4 regions of the Pararhizobium sp. O133 genome follow, and region 4 is predicted to be linked to each of the others. Evidence: riboswitches for the same ligand, from Rfam matches in the RefSeq annotation. Region 4 holds a riboswitch; each other region holds the start of a gene.
What was found. Region 4 has a riboswitch for cobalamin ahead of cobU (bifunctional adenosylcobinamide kinase/adenosylcobinamide-phosphate guanylyltransferase). Riboswitches for the same ligand answer to the same signal wherever they lie in the genome.
Positions count from the first base shown of each region.

Region 1: it holds a riboswitch for cobalamin, as region 4 does, so the genes downstream of both, ACST81_RS10390 (CbtB domain-containing protein) here and cobU (bifunctional adenosylcobinamide kinase/adenosylcobinamide-phosphate guanylyltransferase) in region 4, are expected to answer to the same signal.
Region 2: it holds a riboswitch for cobalamin, as region 4 does, so the genes downstream of both, ACST81_RS24725 (ABC transporter substrate-binding protein) here and cobU (bifunctional adenosylcobinamide kinase/adenosylcobinamide-phosphate guanylyltransferase) in region 4, are expected to answer to the same signal.
Region 3: it holds a riboswitch for cobalamin, as region 4 does, so the genes downstream of both, bluB (5,6-dimethylbenzimidazole synthase) here and cobU (bifunctional adenosylcobinamide kinase/adenosylcobinamide-phosphate guanylyltransferase) in region 4, are expected to answer to the same signal.

Region 1 covers NZ_CP196426.1:2,160,742-2,165,877, reverse strand. Annotated here, with positions in the region: gene ACST81_RS10405 (GcvT family protein) at 1-407, opposite strand, end outside; gene ACST81_RS10400 (LysR family transcriptional regulator) at 674-1,522, shown strand; gene ACST81_RS10395 (bifunctional diguanylate cyclase/phosphodiesterase) at 1,543-3,309, opposite strand; cobalamin riboswitch at 3,577-3,841, shown strand; gene ACST81_RS10390 (CbtB domain-containing protein) at 3,889-4,065, shown strand; gene ACST81_RS10385 (CbtA family protein) at 4,257-5,036, shown strand; gene ACST81_RS10380 (ferric iron reductase) at 5,083-5,136, opposite strand, start outside.
Region 2 covers NZ_CP196427.1:498,145-503,280, forward strand. Annotated here, with positions in the region: gene ACST81_RS24715 (tetratricopeptide repeat protein) at 1-1,616, shown strand, start outside; gene ACST81_RS24720 (SDR family NAD(P)-dependent oxidoreductase) at 1,746-2,534, shown strand; cobalamin riboswitch at 2,624-2,866, shown strand; gene ACST81_RS24725 (ABC transporter substrate-binding protein) at 3,124-4,167, shown strand; gene ACST81_RS24730 (FecCD family ABC transporter permease) at 4,257-5,136, shown strand, end outside.
Region 3 covers NZ_CP196426.1:2,564,116-2,569,251, reverse strand. Annotated here, with positions in the region: gene ACST81_RS12270 (DUF2865 domain-containing protein) at 1-510, shown strand, start outside; gene bluB (5,6-dimethylbenzimidazole synthase) at 511-1,203, opposite strand; cobalamin riboswitch at 1,247-1,458, opposite strand; gene ACST81_RS12260 (SDR family oxidoreductase) at 1,501-2,322, opposite strand; gene ACST81_RS12255 (phytanoyl-CoA dioxygenase family protein) at 2,403-3,596, opposite strand; gene ACST81_RS12250 (LacI family DNA-binding transcriptional regulator) at 3,702-4,730, shown strand; gene ACST81_RS12245 (NYN domain-containing protein) at 5,087-5,136, opposite strand, start outside.
Region 4 covers NZ_CP196426.1:2,435,492-2,440,627, forward strand. Annotated here, with positions in the region: gene ACST81_RS11665 (cobyric acid synthase) at 1-1,366, shown strand, start outside; cobalamin riboswitch at 1,464-1,859, shown strand; gene cobU (bifunctional adenosylcobinamide kinase/adenosylcobinamide-phosphate guanylyltransferase) at 2,020-2,544, shown strand; gene cobW (cobalamin biosynthesis protein CobW) at 2,548-3,612, shown strand; gene cobN (cobaltochelatase subunit CobN) at 3,828-5,136, shown strand, end outside.

The DNA of each region.
Region 1 (5,136 bases), 270 kb from region 4:
GTTTCGAGAAACGGATACTTCGACTTGATCTGGTCGGGCGACAGGATGTCCAGATCCATGCCCTGGTAGCGCCCCATGCCGACGACGCGCTTGAATTCCTGCAGCCGTTCCTTCGAATGGCCGAGCCGGACGGAACCGGTGACATGATAGTTCATCGGATAATCGACGAGATCACCCAACTCACGATAGAGCGACGCCGAATAGCGCTGCATGTTCATGATCGACCAGGACGACGAAAACGTCGGCACATTGCCGGCCGCATGCCAGGTGGAACCCGCCGTCAGCTCGTTCTTTTCCAGAAGCACGCAGTCGGTCCACCCGGCCTTGGCCAGATGGTAGAGGCAGGACGCCCCGACCGCTCCTCCCCCGATGATCACCACGCGCGCATGAGACGGCAAATTCGACATGTCTGTTCCCTTGTTTGGGGAAGAGTTTTGGCAATGATGCGGACCAGCATCAAGCGCACGGATTTTGCTTTATTGATCGAAAAATTCGATTAGATTGCGAATGGAACAAGACCCCTCCCCAACCCTCCCCACAAGGGGGAGGGAGTTTTCAGAACAAGATTTCGCTTTTGAGTTCCTGATGCTCGAAGATGCGGCATTCTCGATAAGCTCCCTCCCCCTTGTGGGGAGGGTTGGGGAGGGGTCTTCGTGAGAAGTCGGGAGACATCATGCAGATCGACCTTATCGAAACCTTCCTCGACCTGATGGAAACCCGCAGCTTCAACCGGACGGCGGAACGGTTGAACATCACCCAGTCGACCGTGTCCCACCGCGTCAAGGCGCTCGAAGCCCAGTTCAATCGCAAGCTCTTTACCCGCAACAAGGGCGGCACGGCGCCGACGGCGTCGGGACTGCGTTTCCTTGATCACGCCAAGGCGCTGCAGCACCAGTGGCACGAGGCGACAAGGGCGGTGGAAAATGCCGGCGCCTATGAGCGCTCGATGCGGCTCGGCATCCAGCACGATCTCGCCGAAGCCTTCGCCGGCCGCTGGCTGTCGGCGATAAGAGCCGACCTTCCGGCAACCTCGATCTATATGGAAGCCGATTATTCCATCCAGATGAACCGGGACCTTGCCGCCGGCGATCTCGATCTCGCCATTCTTTACACGCCGCATTACCTGCCCGATCTGCATTACGAGCGGATCGGCGAACTCACCTATATGTTGGTCAGCACCAGTGCCCGCGCCGTCGCTGAATTGAGGCCCGAGATCTATATCCAGGCCGTCTATTCGCCGGCCTTCGATCGGGCACACCGGCTGGCGCTGCCGCATCTGTCGGCCGCCCCTCTGGCGTCCGGGCAGAACATCGCCATCACCGGCCTGTTGAAGACGCTCGGCGGCGCGGCCTATCTCAGCCGCGATACGGCGCGGCAACTCGTTGAGGAAGGCAGCGCCTTTCCGGTCGAGGACGCGCCGCCGATCGCCCAGGCAATCTATGCCGCAACCAGCATCCGCACCCGCCACGCCCACCAGCATCGTCGGATCATCGCCGTGATGGAGGAATTGTTGGCATCGTGATTACCGCGATCCCATAGGCTTCAGGGATGTTCGACAAAAGCTTCCGCCTGCGTTTCGGCAAGACGCGCCAGAATGTCGCCGGCCGATACCGGATAGGCGATGGCACAACCCTGAAGGACATCGCAGCCAAGCCGGGTCAGAAGTTTAGCATGTTCCAGCGTCTCCACGCCCTCCGCCACGACCTCGATGTTAAGCGCCTTGGCGATCTCGACGATGGATCGCAGCAGGCGCTTCTGTTCGCGCGACGTGGTGATCGGCATGACCAGTTGCCGATCGATCTTCAGCCGGCTCGGCTTCAGCTTCATCAGCCCGATGATCGAGGCATGGCCGGAACCGAAATCGTCGATCTCGATGTCGATGCCCAGTTCCTTCAACGCCGCGACATTGGAAAAGACGCTGTCCTCGGTGTCATCGAGGAAAATCGTTTCCAAAAGCTCGAAGGCGAGCGTGCCCGGCTCGACCTCAAGCTGGTGCAACTCGTCGATCAACAGTGGATCCGACAAACGCGCCGCCGAAACGTTCACCGCGATCCGCGGCACGCGCACGCCCTGGCGCAGCCAGGATTTCCGGTCTTTCAGTGCTGCTTTCAAGATCGCGGCATCGAGATCGTCGAGCATGCCGAGGGAGGAGGCGACACCGAGAAACTCCCCCGGCAGCAGCAATCCCCGTTTGGGATGGTTCCAGCGCGCCAAAACTTCCACGCCGACAATACGGCGGCTGCGCGCATCGACCTGCGCCTGGTAATAGGGAATGAACTCGCCCTTCTCCAGCCCGCGCGCGAATTGCTTGGCGAGCCGCCGCTCGTTGTTGAGCTGAGCCTTCATCTGCGTCGAGAAGATTTCCACCCTGCCCCGGCCGAGCTTCTTGGCGCGGTGAAGCGCGATATCGGCCTCGGCCAGCAGTTCGGTGACATTGCGGCCATGGGCTGACGCAAGCCCGATCGATGCACTGATGCGCAGCACCTCGTCCTTGTGCCAGACGGATTGCTTCAATTGCTGCGCCAGCCGCTCGGCAACCGTTTTGAGGTCGTCGATCGAACTGAAATTGGAAATCAGCGCCGCGAACTCATCGCCCCCCATGCGAGCGACGAACGCGCTCTTCGGCAAGGCGGCCACAATTCGGCTTGCCGCCGATTTCAAGACGTCGTCACCGACCGAATGGCCGGCCGTATCGTTGACCTGCTTGAATCGGTCGAGGCCGATATGAAGGATCGCCAGTTTCTCGACCGCCTGATCATTCGAAAGCTCGACCAGGCGGCGGTCGAAGAAGCGGCGATTTGGAAGCCCGGTCAGGTAGTCGTGCTGGGCCGCATGTTCGATCCGCTGGGTGCTTGCCTCCAGTTCCACGGCCCGCGTTTCGGCAATCGCCTTCTGCCGCTGCAATTCCCTGTTCAGGAGGACGTCCGCGGTCACATCCCATTCGGCGCCGAGAAAGGTGATATTGCCGTCTTCCTCGAAGCAATGCGCACGCGAGCGGAGGTAGCGGATCTCGCCGCTCGGCAGGATGATGCGATATTCCGATTGATAGGCACCCTTCGTGGCGATTGCCTTGTCGAAATCGGCTTGCGCATGCTCAAGATCGTCCGGGTGGATCGCTTGCGTCCATACTTCGCCCTTGACGTGCTTCTCTTCGCGGCCGGTTCCGTAAAGCCGGTGCATTTGCAGATCCCAGACCACTTCGTTCGCCTGGGTGTCATGCTCCCAGACACCGATCTGGGATGCGTCGAGCGCCAGTCCCAACCGACGAAGAATATTCTGGAATTCCTGTTCGGACCTCACCGCTTTCATGGTCTTCTCTAAGAGTGATTCATCGCGTACAGGCGTGCGGGCCATTCTGCATCAAGGTTCCTAATGAACTATTGTTCCGCCGCACGCGAAATGTAAACGGCAATACAATCAACCATTCATTGTTATTTCAAGGCAGGTTTGTCCAATATCTCTTCATGGAGCCGAGATATATACGGCAACGGACAGACGAAGCTGCATCAAAGCTTGCCCTTCAAAGCGGCATGCCGCGTCGCAGCCTCGAATTGACATCGACGGGGGGACGTCATAATCATCGTCGGATCAATTGGTTCCCTGGGGGCGAGGCGCTTTCGGGGAGTAAATGGGAACGTGAAGGGTGGACCCATTCTGGGCATCTCTATCATGGCCGACCCCGCGACTGTAGAGCGGTCAGAGTTTGTCATGCCGGACATCCGGCAAAAGCCACTGCGGCGGCGGACTTCAAGTCCGTACCTTGGGAAGGCGAGACAGGCTCCTTGGTGCGAAAGTACCTGACGCCGCGAGCCAGGAAACCTGCCGGTTGATAAGGGGCACGGTGCCCAATTGGTGGGAGAAATCCCACGCGCCATCACGGAGGTTGTCATGGCTAAGACTAATGTTTCGAATGTAACGCTCTCCCTCAACGACCGCATCACGACCGGCATTCTTGCGCTGCTGATCGGCAGTTTCCTTGTTTTCGGCGCCGGCCTGGCCAATTCCGCCGTGCTGCACGATACCGCGCACGACGTCCGTCATTCCTATGGCTTTCCTTGCCATTGATCGCCTGAAAGGCGACCCGCCTTTCTCAGCCATCCAACATGAAGCAATGCCTGGTTTCGATGAAAACCGGGCGGCGGTGATCTATGCGTCCGTGCTTCGGCACCGGGCGATTTTTGCCGTGGGGATTTCAAGCATGCAAAGCGTGAACGCGGTCGAAAGCAGCTGTTCCGCTTGAACCTGGGGATATCGATATGGTTATTAAAACAATTCTGGCCGCGCTGGTGGCTGGACTGATTGCGGGTGTCTTCATGACCGCTGCGCAGGAACTTCGGGTGACCCCGCTGATCCTGCATGCCGAGGAATATGAAGGCAAGGAACCGGCCGCCGGGCAACCGGCAACCGAGCAACCCGCCACCGAACAGCAGCATTCGCATCTGAAGCAGCAATCTCCCGTGGACTATGTCCTGTCCGCTCTCTCGCCGATCACGCCTGCCTACGCGCATGAAGAGGGTGAACACGAGGAAGGCGGCATCATGTTCGGCATGAGCCGATTTTCGGGAACGCTGCTCGCCAATCTCGTGGCGGGCTCGGGCTTTGGCCTGCTTCTGGCTGGTGTCAGCCTCGTCATCGGCTATCCCATCACGTTGCGCAACGGAGCGCTCTGGGGCGCCTGCGGCTGGCTTGCCGTCCACCTGCTCCCTGCCCTCGGCCTGCCGCCGGAATTGCCGGGCTTCCCGGCCGCCGACCTGCAGGACCGGCAAATCTGGTGGGTGGCAACGATCCTGTTTTCTGGCGCCGGCCTCTATCTGATCGTCCTGCGCGGTGAATTCGTCGCCAAGGCGGCCGGCCTGCTGCTGCTGATCGCTCCGCATCTTTATGGAGCGCCGCAGCCAGTGGACATTTCGAGCGCGGTCCCGGCCGTTCTCGGCGCGGAATTCGCCGTGGCTGCGCTTGCGACGACACTGGCCTTCTGGATCGTGCTGGGCGTCGTCTCCGGCTTCATCAACGACCGGTTTCTGAAATCGGCCTGACAGTCATCGCGTGCCGCCCGCAAAGCTGGCGCGGCGCGCGAAATGGTCAAGGACTGCCTGCGCGGGCGAGATGATCGCGCAGGCGGCTCCTCTGCACGGT
Region 2 (5,136 bases), on a different replicon from region 4:
CCACCGAATTTTTTGAAGGTCGCGCCGAGGCTATCAAAGCCTATACGATCGCCGTCGATGTCTTTGGCCGGCCGCCCAATTTCGACCCCTCCGTCGATCCGATCGTCCGCATCGAGGCCACGCGCCTGCGCGCGGCACTGACACAATATTACGATGCGCATGGCAACCGGACCAATATCCGCATCGATCTTCCGCGCGGCCGTTACGTGCCGGTTTTCACCCGCGTCGTGCTGGAGGAAACGAACAGTGACGCGGATGCCGAAATCAATTGCCCGCTTCCTGTTATCGAGATCGAGCCGGCGGCACCGACAACCCGAAGCCGGCAATGGGCGTGGATATCCAGCGCCGGCGTCGCCTTCACCTGGCTGCTCGCTGGCGGCGGCATAGCCGCCTACCTTATCACCGGCGGTTTCGGCACCTGGAGACAGGGAAGTTTCACATACAAGCCGATGGTCTCCGTCGTCATGGATGGCGACAGCAATCCGGACGCTGAAAACATCCGTGACTATCTGATGGTGGCGATGTCGCAGTTCCAGACGGTGCGCCTCTCGTCAGCCACAGGGACTTCCGCCTCGGTGCTTGGGCAATGGGCCGGCTCGTCGCTGGCATCCTCCCTCCGTGGCAAGGCGCCGCAGCAAATCTATCAAATCGTCCTCAAATACGAGACGGTTGCCCATGAACGCCTCGTCTGGTGGCAGGTGGAAAATGCGGAAACCGGCGAAGCTCTGCTCTCCGGTGTCGAACGCCAACTCGAACGGGCCGTGGGCATCACGCCGAAGAACTGGGAGCTTGCCAGCAGTCTGGCACGAAAACTCGCCGGCACGCGTGGCGTCATCAACAATATCGAGACGCTGCGCGATCTCGACGATCCCTCGCTCGGCAATGGCTGTGTGCTGAGAGCGAAGGCTGCTTTGGGACATGGCGATGCGCAGGAGATCGCCGGCACGCGTGATTGCCTGGAGCTGACGCTGACGACCACCCCCAACGACGCTGGCGCCAAGGCGGAACTGGCGATCGTGCTTCTGGCCATGGATTCTCCGGAGGTGCCGACCCTGCTCTCCGACCGCGCCCGCAAGCTGGCAAACGACGCCGTCCTGCTGGCGCCGTTTTCCGACCGCAGCCGATATGCGCTGATGATAAGCCAGTTCCAGACCGGCCAGATCCTGGCAGCGATCGAGACCGGCTATACCGGCATGACGCTCAACCCCAACAACAGCGATATCCCGGCGCGACTGGGACTTTATCTCTTTACCATCGGCCGATGGGAAGAAGGCAAGGGGCTGGCATTCAGGGCGACGCGGCTGGAAAGCGACGTGCTTCCCGACGTGTTGTTGACACGCGCGCTCAGTGCTTATCGCATCGGTCGTTTCGAAGACGCCCTGTCGCTCTCGCTTCAACTCGGCCCATCGCGGAATTTCCTGGCCAACGTCATCGAAGTCGCAGCAACCGGGCAGTTGGGCAGGGTGCGGGACGCGTCGGAAGCGATGCGGAGTTTGTCCTACAATCGCGGCTTCGAAGACCTCTTTCGCGCCAGCATGACGGCTCGCCAATTTACGCCAAAAATGACGGAACTGCTGATCACGGGATTGCGGAAAGCAATCGAATCCCGGTCTTGAACGCCAGGCCGCGCGGCAAAAGTCATCAATATCAGAACCTGCGAGACTGGGCGTAAAGAGGCTGGCTAATCGCGCGCCGGACGCTATTCTCCCGTCCGGCAATTTTGCTGGATTTATCGAGGACGGGATATGGCAGAGGCACTGTGGAACGGGATCAGGATTCCCGATTTGGACGGAAAGACCGTCCTGATCACCGGGGCATCGACGGGGATCGGCGCGGCGCTGGTGCGCGCATTTTCAGCCCAGGGCGCAAGCGTCGCCATCCACTATAACGAGAGCAAGCAGCCGGCGGCGGATCTGCTCGCCGAGGTTACCGGCACCGGCGGCAAGGCCGTTCTGGTGCAGGGCGACGTCTCGGCCGACGGCGTGACCGAACGGGTGGTGGAAGAAGCCGCCGCTCATTTTGGCCGTCTGGACGGGCTGATCAACAATGCCGGCGGCATGCTTGGTCGCGTGGCGACCTCGGAAATGAGCGATGCTCATTATGAGCGCGTCATGGACCTCAATGCCCGCTCCGTCCTTGCAGCGACGCGGGAAGCGCATCCCTGGCTGAAGAAACAAGGCGGCTTCATCATCAACACGACATCGATCGCCGCCCGCAACGGCGGCGGCAATGGTGCCATTCTCTATGCGGCTTCCAAGGGTTTCGTCTCGACCATCACGCGTGGCCACGCCAAGGAATTTGCCGGCGACAATATCCGAGTCAACGCTGTTGCGCCGGGTATCATCGCCACGCCGTTCCATGATCGCTATACCAGCCCGGAAATGCTGGACGCACAGCGCAAGACCGTGCCGATGGGCCGCGTTGGAACGCCTGAGGAGTGCGTGGGAACCTACCTGTTCCTCGCCTCGCCGACGCTGTCCGGCTACATCACCGGCCAGATCATCGAGGTCAATGGCGGCCAGCTGATGCCTTGACCCGGCGATACGCCCGGGTTTTTCGGACACCTTGAAACGGCCGGCGGCGCGCGGCCGTTTTCCGTGACTTGACGACAATACAGCGCTCGGACTAAGTCAAGCATGACGGTTCCCCGATGGATGACTTCGAGGGGATTAATAGGGAACACGGTGCGGAAGACCCAACAGGGACCAAGACCGTGGCTGCCCCCGCAACTGTAAGCGGATTGCCGATCGCCCATGTGATACCTCAATGGTGTCATGCCACTGCCGGACCTTAGGGTTCAGGCGGGAAGGCAGGCGAGAGACAGATATCCGCGAGCCAGGAGACCTGCCGTCGAAAGCAAATCCACAAACCCGGGCGGGGTTGCCCGGAACAGGAGCCCAAATGACCACTTTCGACCGCCCCATCCCGCATCCATCCTCGATTCCTTCTCGAACGGAACGTTTCGCCTGCGTTTAGGCGCCCCGAAAACCGCGTCTTCGTGACAGCGAGCCGGTCTCGTCCGGCTACGCGCATCGCGCAATCGCGTTTTCTTTCCGTTTCCGATCCCAATCCTCGAAGCGCGTACAAACCCTGCGCCCGCTTTCGTTTTTCAAGAAGGTTATCATGCCATACACATCCATTCGCGCCTCCCGCTGGCTGACATCGCTTTCGGCGGCTCTCCTTGCGCTCACCGGCTTCTCCGCCCCGACCTTTGCCGACGCGACGACCTATCCGCTTCAGCTCACCAATTGCGGCCAGACCGTCACGTTCGACAAGGCGCCGACAAAAATCGTGTCGATCGGCCAGGGCATGACCGAAATCCTGTTCTCCCTCGGCCTTGCCGACAAGATTGCCGGCACCGCCGTCTGGGTCGGCCCGGTGCTGAAGAAATACGAGGCCGTCAACCAGTCGATCAAGCGGCTGGCGGACAATGATCCGAGCTTCGAATCCGTCGTCGGCCAGGAGCCTGATCTGGTTGCCGCCGAGTTCGAATGGCATGTCGGCCCGCAGGGTTCGGTCGGCAAGCGCGAGCAGTTTTCCGAACTGGGTATCAATTCCTATATCGCGCCGGCCGATTGCGCCGCCAAGATCAATACGGACGGCGGCGACGGCGTGCGCAAGGAACTCTTCACGATGGATCTGATCTATCAGGAAATCCATGAGCTTTCTGCGATCTTCGACGTCCAGGCTCGCGGCGACGCCCTCGTTGCCGACCTGAAGGCCCGTGAGGCGGCCGCCGTCGCATCGATCGGCAACGCCAAATCCAGCGCGCTCCCGATCGTGTTCTGGTTTTCCAGCAAGGAAGTCCAGGGCGACGCCTTCATCGCCGGCAAGAACAGCGCCCCGGCCCATATCCTGAAGGCACTCGGCGCGAAGAATGTCGTGACGACCGAGGAGGAATGGCCGCTGGTCGGCTGGGAAACGATCGCCGAAGCCAATCCGTCGGTCATCGTCATCGCCACCATGGACCGCCGCCGCTACGCCGCCGATGATCCGGCCGTGAAGATCGATTTCCTCGAAAAAGATCCCGTGACGAGCCAGCTCGACGCGGTGAAGAACAAGCGCTTCGTCCAGATGGACGCGCAGTCGATGAACCCGACCATCCGCACGATCGACGGCATCGAGATCCTGGCGCAGGGCATCAAATCCTTCGGATTGTCGCAGTGAGCCTTGCGATCAACCAACCGGTGCCGGTCGGTCGATGGTGGTGGGCGCGCCTCGCGCTCGCCGCTTCGACCTTTCTGGTGCTCGGATTCATGATCAGTCTCGCCGTTTCCATCGGCGAGATTTCCATTCCGCTGGCGACGACGGCGAAGGCGGTGGCCAATCGGCTGTTCGGCGCATCGTTCGAGCTCAGCCGCATCCATCAGGGCATCGTCTGGGATTATCGCCTCAGCCGCGCGCTGATGGCGGCAAGCGCCGGTGCAGCACTGGCGCTGTCTGGCGCGATCCTGCAGGCGCTGCTGCGCAATCCGCTGGCGGAACCCTATGTGCTCGGCATTTCCGCCGGCGCATCGACGGGTGCGGTCGCGGTGATGATCCTCGGTTTCGGCTATGGGGTGCTGACGCTCTCGACCGGCGCCTTCATCGGGGCCATTGTCGCTTTCGTGCTGGTCTCGGCGCTGGCAGCTGGTTCCGGCGGTGGTGCCGACCGGATCATTCTTGCAGGCGTCGCCGGGTCGCAGCTTTTCAATGCGCTAACCTCCTATATCGTCACAACCTCGGCCAATGCCGAACAGGCACGGGGTGTGATGTTCTGGTTGCTTGGCAGCCTGTCAGGCGTGCGCTGGGCGGATGTCTATCTCGCCGCACCGGTGGCGCTCATCGGCTTTTTCGCTGCGATGTTCTATGCCCGTGCGCTCGATGCCTTCACCTTCGGCGTCGATGCGGCCGCCTCCCTCGGCATCGCCGTCACCCGCGTTCGCATCGTCCTGCTCGGCGCAACGGCTTTGATGACGGCCGCCATGGTGAGCGTCGTCGGCTCGATCGGTTTCGTCGGCCTGGTCATCCCGCATGCAGCACGCTTCATCGTCGGCCCCGGCCACGGGCGGCTGCTGCCGGCCTCGGCGATGATCGGCGCCATCTTCATGGTGGCAGCGGACATCGTCTCGCGCGTCATCATTCCCCAGCAGATCC
Region 3 (5,136 bases), 130 kb from region 4:
GGCAGCCTTCGCACCCTCTGTGTGCGAACCTGCGATGGCGCCTTCTTCCCGATTTCGTCCAATGCAGGCCCGGCCGATTTCCAGCGCGATGCCGAAACCTGCCAGCGGCGTTGCCCGGGCGCGGAGACGTCGCTCTACTACCATGCACTGGCCACCGAGGAGACAGACCAGATGGTCTCCGCCGCGACCGGCGAACCCTATGCCGACCTGCCGACAGCCTTTGCCTACAAGACCCGGGACCTGAGCCAGCCCGGCCAGTGCGGTTGCACGCCGGCCGGTCAGATAGCGACAAACCAGAGCACGCCGGATGACGGCAGCGGCATCGTCATCATCACGACGCGCAAGCCGCCGGAAAAGCAGATCCCGAAAAGCATGGTCGTCGATCGCCCCTATGACCCGGCCAACAGCAAGGTTCGGGTGGTCGGCCCAAGCTTCCTGCCCTCGCAGGAAAGCGCGATCGACCTGCGACATCCGACCGGCCCCGGCTACCAGCCGCAGCAGACCAACTGATCACTCGCCGGGTCGAACACCCCAGGCATCGTTGAACACGAGTTCGTCCAACGGCAGGCGCTGGCGCCAGCCTTTGACGGCCAGTTCCGGCTCCGAATAGAGCGTATCGACATAACCGAGGCACAGCCAGGCAATGATCTCGATATGCTCCGGAATGCCAAGCACGGCCTTGATATCCCGCTCATGGAAGATGCTGACCCAGCCGACGCCGACGCCTTCGGCGCGGGCGGCAAGCCACAGGTTCTGCACGGCGCAGACCGTTGAGAAGGCATCCATGCGCGGATTGTGGGTGCGGCCGAGAACGACCTTGCCGGCGCGGGTTGGGTCGCAGGTCACGCAGATGCTGACCGGCGCCTTGCGAATGCCTTCGAGCTTCAGCGAACGATAGGTGTCTCGCGCGGCGCCCTCGAACATCAACGCCGCTTCCTCGTTGGCACGCTGGAAGGCCCGAAACACCTCGGAGCGTTTCTCCTCGTCGCGCACGACAATGAAATTCCAGGGCTGCATGAAGCCGACCGAAGGCGCGCTATGGGCGGCGGCCAGCAATCGCGTGATCAATTCGTCTGGAACAGGTTTTGGCAGAAACTGGTCGCGAACGTCACGGCGGGTTTCGATGGCGCGGTAGACGGCGGCGCGCTCGTCCGATGAAAATGCGTCCGCCTTTACAAGGCGGTCTTGTGGTTCAGCCAGCATCGTTCGATCCCCAACAATGCGCAACCTCCCGCCGTCCGCGCGGGGCAGTCTATCTCACCAGGCCGGTCTTCTGACTGCGGATCACCCGACCTTGCCGCCTTCCCAAATCCATTGAGGATTCAGTGGCAGGAACCTGAAAATATTCAAGGTTCCCCAATACAAGGTCGTCCCCATCACAGCGTTGGGCACGTTCCGGATTTTCACCGGATTCCCGATTCTCCCGCTTTCGCGGGCACCTGACGCCTCAGATATGCCCATAGCGGGCCGCCGAATGCAAGGCGGTCCGCTCATGCGATATCACATGGCCGCTTCCGGATGCGGCGAACCGTCATAGGCGCCCCAGATCGACTGGTCGAAGCAGATCACCGAACCGGTCATCAGCCCGGACTCATCCGACGACAGATAGGCGCAGGCGCGCGCCACTTCAGCCGGGTCGACAAGACGGCCGAACGGCTGGCTCGCGGCCGCCTTTTCCAGCCAGTCGCTGGCAGCGCCGTGAAATTCCCGCTGGATGCGGTCCTCGCCTTCCGACGCCATCCAGCCGATGTTGAGGCCGTTGACACGGATGCGGTTGCGAAGCACGGCATAGGCCGTGTTCTTGGTCAGGGTCTCCAGCGCCCCCTTGGAGGCACAATAGGCGGAGATGAACGGCTGGCCGGCCTTGGCCGACATCGAACCGATATTGACGATCGTGCCCTCGATCTTCTCGCGACGCATGACCTTGATCGCTTCCTGCATCAGGAAGAACGGTGCGCGGACGTTGACGGCAAACATGCGGTCGAACAGTTCCGGGCTGGTATCGAGGATCGTGCCACGATCGGTGATCGCGGCCGCGTTCACCAGCGCATCGACGCGGCCGAACTCCCTGTCGCAGGTGGCGACCACCTTGGCCGCATCGGCGACCTCGCCGAGATCAGCCTGCACATAAACAACGCGTGTACCGGTCGCCTTGCCGATCTCGGCGGCCTTGGCCTCGCCCTTTGCGGCATTCCGGCCGCAGATCACGATGCCGGCTGCCCCCCGCTCGGCAAACAGCGATGCGATCGTTGCCCCGAGCCCCTGCGTCCCCCCGGTAACGATGGCAATCTTGCCGTCAAGCCGGCCATGATCCTTGCTCATTTCATTCCTCCATTGGTCATGACGCACAAAACGTCCGCCCGGTTGCCGGCGGAAGCGTGACATACAATTTGTGTTCGAGATCAGCTCAACTTCTTCTCGGATTGAGCCGCCAGTGCCACGTTGAAAGCCGCGGCGTCCCAGTCCGCGGCCAGCGCTTCATGCATCAGCTGTGCCTGTGTCTTCGGCGCCAGCCCGCCGAGCGGCGGATCGCGGTCGAGATTGGTCGGGAAGGAATAACCTTCCGCGCAGGAGGCGATGGCGCAGGCGGCCTCGGCCTGCGTCAGGCGTCCATCGGCCAGCATGGCCTTCAGCGCCGGGTAGAGCGTTCCGCTCATCCGTTCGCGATTGACGGTCTCCATCGCCCGGCCGAAGGCCGAGGAAACCTGAAGGAGATTGGCGACACGCTTGATGTTTTCCGAGCGATTGGTGCCGGCGGCGTGATAGAGCGCCGGATTGAAAAACACCAGATCGCCCTTCGACAGCGGCAGTTGGACGTGATGGCGATCGAAATAATCGCGGAACTCCTGGCGCTTCAGCGCAAGATAGCCGGGCACATAGGTCTGGCTGTAGGGCAGGAACAATGTCGGCCCGCTTTCCAGAGGCATGTCACAATGGGCGACCGCCCCCTGCAGCGTCAAAACCGGGGACAGCCGGTGCACATGTGCCGGGAATTGTTCGATCACCGCCGAACTCTGGAAGCCGAGATGGTAGTCGCGGTGCGCCGACTGGGCCGCACCACCCGGATTGACCCGATTGACCTGAGCCGTCATCTGGTAGCTCGGGCCGAGCCAGGCTTCGCTGACCAGCGCGATCAGCGCATTGCCGTAATAGGCGGCGAAATTCTCCGGATCCTTGAGGCAATGCTTTTCCAGCGAGTTCCAGATACGATCATTGGCGCCTGGCTTGGCAAAATGATCGCCGCCGCCGCTGTTCGTCCGATGCTTCTCGTTGATGATCTCGTCGAAGATGGCGCTTGCCGCGTCGATCACGGACGTATCGGTGAAAGCCTGTTTGAGCACGACAATGCCGGGACCGGTGGCAAAGGCCTCGCAGATTTCGGCGAGCACGGCACGGCGGCCTTCCGTCGTCGCTGCAGCCTTCAGCACACTCGCACCGTCATAGACCAGCACGTTCTTCTCGACCGCTGCCGCATGCGGATAGTCGCTCAATTGCGTCGTGCGCTCAACCTCAGCGCGGAAGTCGTCGAGATCGCAGGCCGCCTCGGTCAGCCAGACACGATCGGAACGCAGTTTCAGCGGATTGTCGGATTTCATGCCGTTTTCCTCCCGGCGAGTGATGTTTGATGGATGAACTATACCCGCCGGAAAAAGCTGATATAGAGCAGAAACACATCAAAAACACATCAGAAAGGCTCTTGCATGGCGCACGAATTTCTGGTCAAGGACATCGCGTTCCAGGCTGGCCTCAGCATCGCGACCGTCGACCGCGTGCTGAACGGCCGCGACGGCGTCCGCAAGCAGACAGAACTGCGGGTCCATGCCGCCATCCGCGAATTGGAAAACCAGCAGGCTGGCATCGAAATCCAGGGCCGGAAGTTCGGTATCGACGTGATCATGGAAGCGCCGGACCGGTTCACCGATACGGTGCGCGCCGCCTTCGAGAGCGAGAACGCCACATTCATGCCAACGGTGTTTCGCTGCCGATTTCATTTCGCCGAGTCGATGCGGCCGCAGGAGATCGTCCAGCGCCTCGATCGCATTCGCCTGCGCGGCACCGACGGCATCGTGCTGAAGGCGCCTGACGTGCCGGATATCGGTGCCGCCGTCGCGCGGGCTGAACAGGCAGGCATCACCGTCGTGACACTGGTGACCGACCTGCCAAACGCGCCGCGCACCGCCTATGCCGGCGCCGACAACCGGGCCGCCGGTGAAACGGCCGCCTATCTGATCGGCGAGCGCTTTGCCGGACAGCAAGCAACTGTGCTCGTTACCCTGTCAAGCAGCCGTTTCAGGGGCGAGGAGGAACGTGAGATCGGCTTTCGCCGCACATTGCGCGAACGGTATCCGTCGATCGCAATCGTCGAGATCAGCGAAGGCCTTGGCCGTGATGCGGCAACCGGCGCGCTTGCCGCCGAGGCGCTCGCGGCCAATCCTGCGATCAACGCGGTCTATTCGATCGGCGGCGGCAACCGGGCGGTGCTTGCAGCCTTCGCGGCAGCGGGGTTTTCCTGCGCAATCTTTGTCGCGCATGACCTCGACGCCGCCAATCTCGACCTGCTCATGTCACGTCGGATTCACTACGTGCTGCACCATGACTTGAAGAAGGATGTCCGCGCCGCTTTCCGGGCGATCATGGGCCGACGCAATGCGCTTTCCATTCCGGGCATGCCGTCGCTCTCGGCGGTCGAAGTCATCACGCCCTACAACATCCCAAGCCAAGCAGGTTAAGACGGTCAGCCGCCTGTTCGGTCGGCATGACCTTGTCCGCGTCCTGCTCGACGTCGAAGACCATCTGGACACGGTTGCGGCTGCGCGGTTTGGCAAGATGGCGGATCAGCGCCACCTTGTGGTCACAACCAGGCTTTATGCTTTTGCAATGGTCATAGGGATTTCATTCGGCGTCGGCGCTGGAGCGGTCATAGGAACCGCGTTAGGCAATACTCCAGTGGGGATTGCCATGGGCATAGCTATTGGCGCGGCCTGCGGCTGGGCGGTTTCAACGCGAGATCGGTTTTGAGCCACGCGGCTGCCGTGTTCCCTGCTCAAGCGCGAGTTTCATTTAAACAGGCTGGTTTAGGCAAGCCTCAGGCGGAAAGGATAGCAACCTTTCGCCTGATGCGCACGAAATCGCCCG
Region 4 (5,136 bases):
CGGCCTGAAGGTCGCGCCGTTCAAGCCGCAGAACATGTCGAACAATGCCGCCGTCTCGGATGACGGCGGCGAGATCGGCCGTGCCCAATGGCTGCAATCGATGGCGGCGCGCATCCCGTCCTCGGTGCACATGAACCCGGTGCTGCTCAAGCCGCAATCGGAGACGGGCAGCCAGATCATCGTCCAGGGCAAGGTGGCCGGACAGGCGAGGGGGCGCGACTATCAGGCGCTGAAACCGAAGCTCATGGGCGCGGTGATGGAAAGCTTCGAGACGATCCGGGCCGGAACCGATCTCGTGGTGGTCGAAGGCGCGGGATCGCCGGCCGAAATCAACCTCAGGGGCGGCGATATCGCCAATATGGGCTTTGCCACTCGCGCCGGCGTGCCGGTCGTGCTGGTTGGCGATATCGACCGGGGCGGCGTCATCGCTTCGCTGGTCGGCACGCATACGATCCTGCCTGCCGAGGATCGGGCAATGATCAGCGGCTACATCATCAACAAGTTCCGCGGCGACGTGTCGCTTTTCGATGACGGCATCGCCGCGGTCGGCGGTTTTACCGGCTGGCCCTGTTTCGGCGTCGTTCCCTGGCTGAAAAGTGCCGGTCGCCTGCCGGCCGAGGATTCCGTGGTTCTGGAGAAGCTGGCGCGCGGCGGTGGCAAGGCCTTGAAGGTCGCGGTCCCGGTCCTGTCGCGCATCGCCAATTTCGACGATCTCGATCCGCTCGCCGCCGAGCCGGAAGTCGATCTCGTCTTCGTGCGTCCGGGCGACCGCATTCCGGCGGATACCGGGCTGGTGGTCATTCCAGGCTCGAAGGCGACGATCGCCGATCTCGCCGATTTCCGCGCACAAGGCTGGGATCGCGACCTGCAGGCGCATGCGCGCCGGGGTGGCCGCGTCATCGGCATTTGCGGCGGCTACCAGATGCTCGGCGAGCGCATCACCGATCCCAACGGTATCGAAGGGAACGTGCGCGAGATCGAGGGACTGGGACTGCTGTCCGTCGAGACGGTCATGGCGCCGGAAAAGACCGTGCGCAACAGCAGCGCTCGCTCGACGGTCTATGACGTTGCACTCGAAGGCTACGAAATCCATCTCGGCCGCACGACCGGCGCCGATTGCGCCCGCCCGGCCGTGATCATCGACGGCCGTGCGGACGGCGCGGTGTCCGCCGACGGCACGGTCAGCGGCACCTATCTGCACGGGCTCTTCACCAGCGACGCCTACCGCGCGGCGCTGCTCAGGAGTTTCGGCATAGAGGACGGCGGTCTCAACTATCGGCAGTCCGTTGATCAGGCGTTGGATGATGTCGCGGCGGAACTGGAGGCCGTTCTCGACCCGAAATGGCTCGACGGATTGATGTCATGATGATCGGGGATATCCCGTCCGACGCATTGTCGCATAGGGCCATTTTCGACCATGTCCCGGCAGGGGGCTCCGATTGACAGGCTCCAGCCAAGCGCCTAATCATCGATCATTGGATGGTTCCCGGCATGCCGTTGTATGTCGGGAGTAAATGGGAATGTGACGGGATGGACCCAAGCCGGGCATCCTTATCGCAGCCGACCCCGCGACTGTAGAACGGTCAGGGTTCGCCATTCGGGAAAACCGGACTTCCGGACGGGCCGCATCGGGCGGCCGCGGGAGACAAGGTCCAACCGGAAAAGCCACTGGAGTGTCATTGCGATCAGCCGGGGCCGGACGCCTCTCATTTCTACGAATCGTCCACCTCTTCGCAATGCCAGCCGATTGCGGTCACGCAATCCGGCGTCAAAACTCCGGGAAGGCGAGGCGAACCCGTTCGTGCCTTTGGGCACGTGGCGCCGTGAGCCAGGAGACCTGCCAGCCACAAGGGTATCGTGCCCGAACCAGGGAGGGAGACTCCCGATGCCAGCACGGAGGTTGTCATGGCTTCATCGATCCGTTCCACGAACGGCGCATATCCTATATCCGGGCCTGCCAAGGCGCGACCGTCCGTCATGTTCGTGCATCGCGCTTCAGCCTGAGGCCGGGATCGTCCGATGACATCGACAGAGTCAGGACCCGTCCTGGTCCTCGGCGGCGCCCGCTCCGGAAAGTCGACCTTTGCCGAAAAACTCGTCGTCACGTCGGGTCTCGCCATGCATTACGTCGCGACCGGGAGGGCCTGGGATGGCGAGATGCAGGCAAGAATTAACGAGCATCGCGACAGGCGCGGGCCGGACTGGCGGACCCATGAGGAACCGCTCGATCTCGTCGCCTGCCTGTCGGCGATCGACGCGCCGGAGCGGATCGTTCTCATCGATTGCCTCACTCTGTGGGTGACCAATCTGATGATGGAAGACCGCGACATGGTGAAGGAATTTACAAGGCTTGCGGCTCACCTGCCGCAGGCGAAGGCCCGGCTGGTGTTCGTTTCGAACGAGGTCGGGCTGGGTATCGTGCCGGAAAACCGGATGGCGCGCGATTTTCGCGACCATGCCGGCCGGCTGCACCAGATCGTTGCGGAGAAATCCGCTGAAGTCTATTTTATCGCGGCCGGATTGCCGCTGAAAATGAAGGGTTGATCCATGACCACCGCAAAGTCCGCTCACGGCAAGATCCCGGCAACGGTCATCACCGGCTTTCTCGGAGCTGGCAAGACGACGATGATCCGCAACATCCTGCAGAACGCCGAAGGCCGCCGCATCGCGCTGATCATCAACGAGTTCGGCGATCTCGGCGTCGATGGTGATGTCTTGAAGGGCTGCGGCGCGGACGCCTGCACCGAGGACGATATCATCGAACTGACCAATGGCTGCATCTGCTGCACCGTCGCCGACGACTTCATCCCGACCATGACGAAGCTTTTGGAGCGCGACAACCGCCCGGACCACATCGTCATCGAAACCTCGGGCCTCGCTTTGCCGCAGCCGCTGATCGCCGCCTTCAACTGGCCTGATATCCGCAGTGAGGTCACCGTCGATGGCGTCATCACGGTCGTCGATAGCGCCGCTGTCGCCGCCGGCCGTTTCGCCGACGATCACGACAAGGTCGATGCGCTGCGCGTCGAAGACGACAATCTCGACCATGAAAGCCCGATCGAGGAGCTTTTCGAGGACCAGTTGACAGCCGCCGACCTCATCATCCTCAACAAGACCGACCTTCTGGATTCGACCGGCCTTGCCTTCGTGCGCAACGAAGTCTCTTCGCGCACCAGCCGCAAGCCGGCGATGATCGAAGCCAGGAACGGCGAAGTCTCCGCAGCCGTGCTGCTCGGTCTCGGCGTCGGAACCGAAAGCGACATCGCAAACCGCAAATCCCATCACGAGATGGAACATGAGGCAGGCGAGGAGCATGACCATGACGAATTCGACAGTTTCGTCGTCGAACTCGGCGCCATCGCCGATCCCGCCGCCTTCATCGAAAAATTGAAGCCGATCATCGCCGAACACGACGTGCTGCGCCTCAAGGGTTTTGCCGACGTTCCCGGCAAACCGATGCGCCTGTTGATCCAGGGCGTCGGCAGCCGCATCGACCAGTATTTCGACCGTGCCTGGGCCGCCGGCGAAGCCCGCCGCACCCGCCTCGTCGTCATCGGCCTGCATGACATGGACGAAGCGGCGGTACGGGCGGCGATTGCCGCGGCGGTTTGAGGTCTTTCGATCGTGCTTGTGAATTTCCCCTCCCCAACCCCTCCCCACAAGGGGGAGGGGCTTGACCTGCGTTTGCCGCTCTTGAGCGAGTCCGCGATCCGGACATGCTTCTTGACCGAGGGGAACTTGCGTGTCGCGAGAGCACGGCAGGTTAGCCCCGCCCCCTTGTGGGGAGGGGTTGGGGAGGGGACTTCTTCCCGCGCACGGGGGGTAACATGCATCTCCTCCTAGCCCAGAAGGGCACGATCACGGATGGCGAGGAGGCGATCGACCTCGGTCAGTCACCGGCCGATATCCTGTTCCTGTCCGCCGCCGATACCGAACTGTCGTCGATCGCGTCAGCGCATCGGACGCGGGGTGGCAAGAGCCTGCGCGTGGCGAGCCTGCTGACGCTGAAGCATCCGATGTCGGTCGATACCTATGTCGAGCGCACCGCCCGCCACGCCAAACTCATTATCGTGCGCGCGCTCGGTGGTGCCAGTTATTTCCAGTATGTGTTGGAAGCGCTGCATGCGGCGGCCGTGATACACAAGTTCCAGATCGCCGTACTGCCGGGCTACGACAAGCCCGATCCGGGCCTTGAGCCATTCTCGACCGTTTCCGCCGAGGACCGCAACCACATGTGGGCCTATTTCACCGAGGGCGGGGCCGACAATATGGTTCGTCTGCTGGCCTATGGCGAGGCGCTGGTCGATGGCTCGGAAAAGCCGGAACAGGCGGCCCCCCTGATGAAGGCGGGTATCTGGTGGCCGGGGCAGGGTGTGATCGGAGTGGATGTTTGGCGGAAGCTTTCGAGCGCCGGCACAGTGGTGGGCCCGGAGGGCCTCGAACCCCCTACCGTCGCTGTCTGCTTCTACCGAGCCCTTGTACAGAGCGGCGAAACCAAACCGGTCGAAGCCCTCATCGAGGCATTGCAATCCGAGGGCATGGCGGTTCTGCCGGTCTTCGTTTCCAGCCTCAAGGATGCCGTGTCGATCGGCACACTCGAAGCGATTTTCGGCGACGTGCCGCCCGCCGTCGTGATGAATGCGACGAGCTTTGCAGTCTCGGCGCCCGGCGCCGATCGCCAGCCGACCGTACTGGAAATCACCGATGCGCCAGTGCTGCAGGTGATCTTCTCCGGATCGTCGCGAGCCGCCTGGGAAGCCTCGCCGCAAGGCCTGATGGCGCGCGATCTGGCGATGAACGTCGCACTGCCGGAGGTCGATGGGCGCATCCTGTCACGTGCCGTGTCCTTCAAGGCTGCCGCGATCTATGATACCGCCGTCGAGGCCAATATCGTCGGCCACGAACCGCTGCCGGACCGCGCCGCATTCACCGCGAAACTGGCAGCCAACTGGGCGCGATTGCGCGGGACAGCGCCACGTGACCGCCGCGTCGCGATCGTCATGGCCAACTATCCGAACCGCGACGGACGGCTCGGCAACGGCGTCGGTCTCGACACGCCTGCCGGCACCGTCGAGGTGATGAACGCGATGGCGGCGGCTGGATATCCGGTAGACGGTGTTCCCCCGGACGGCGATG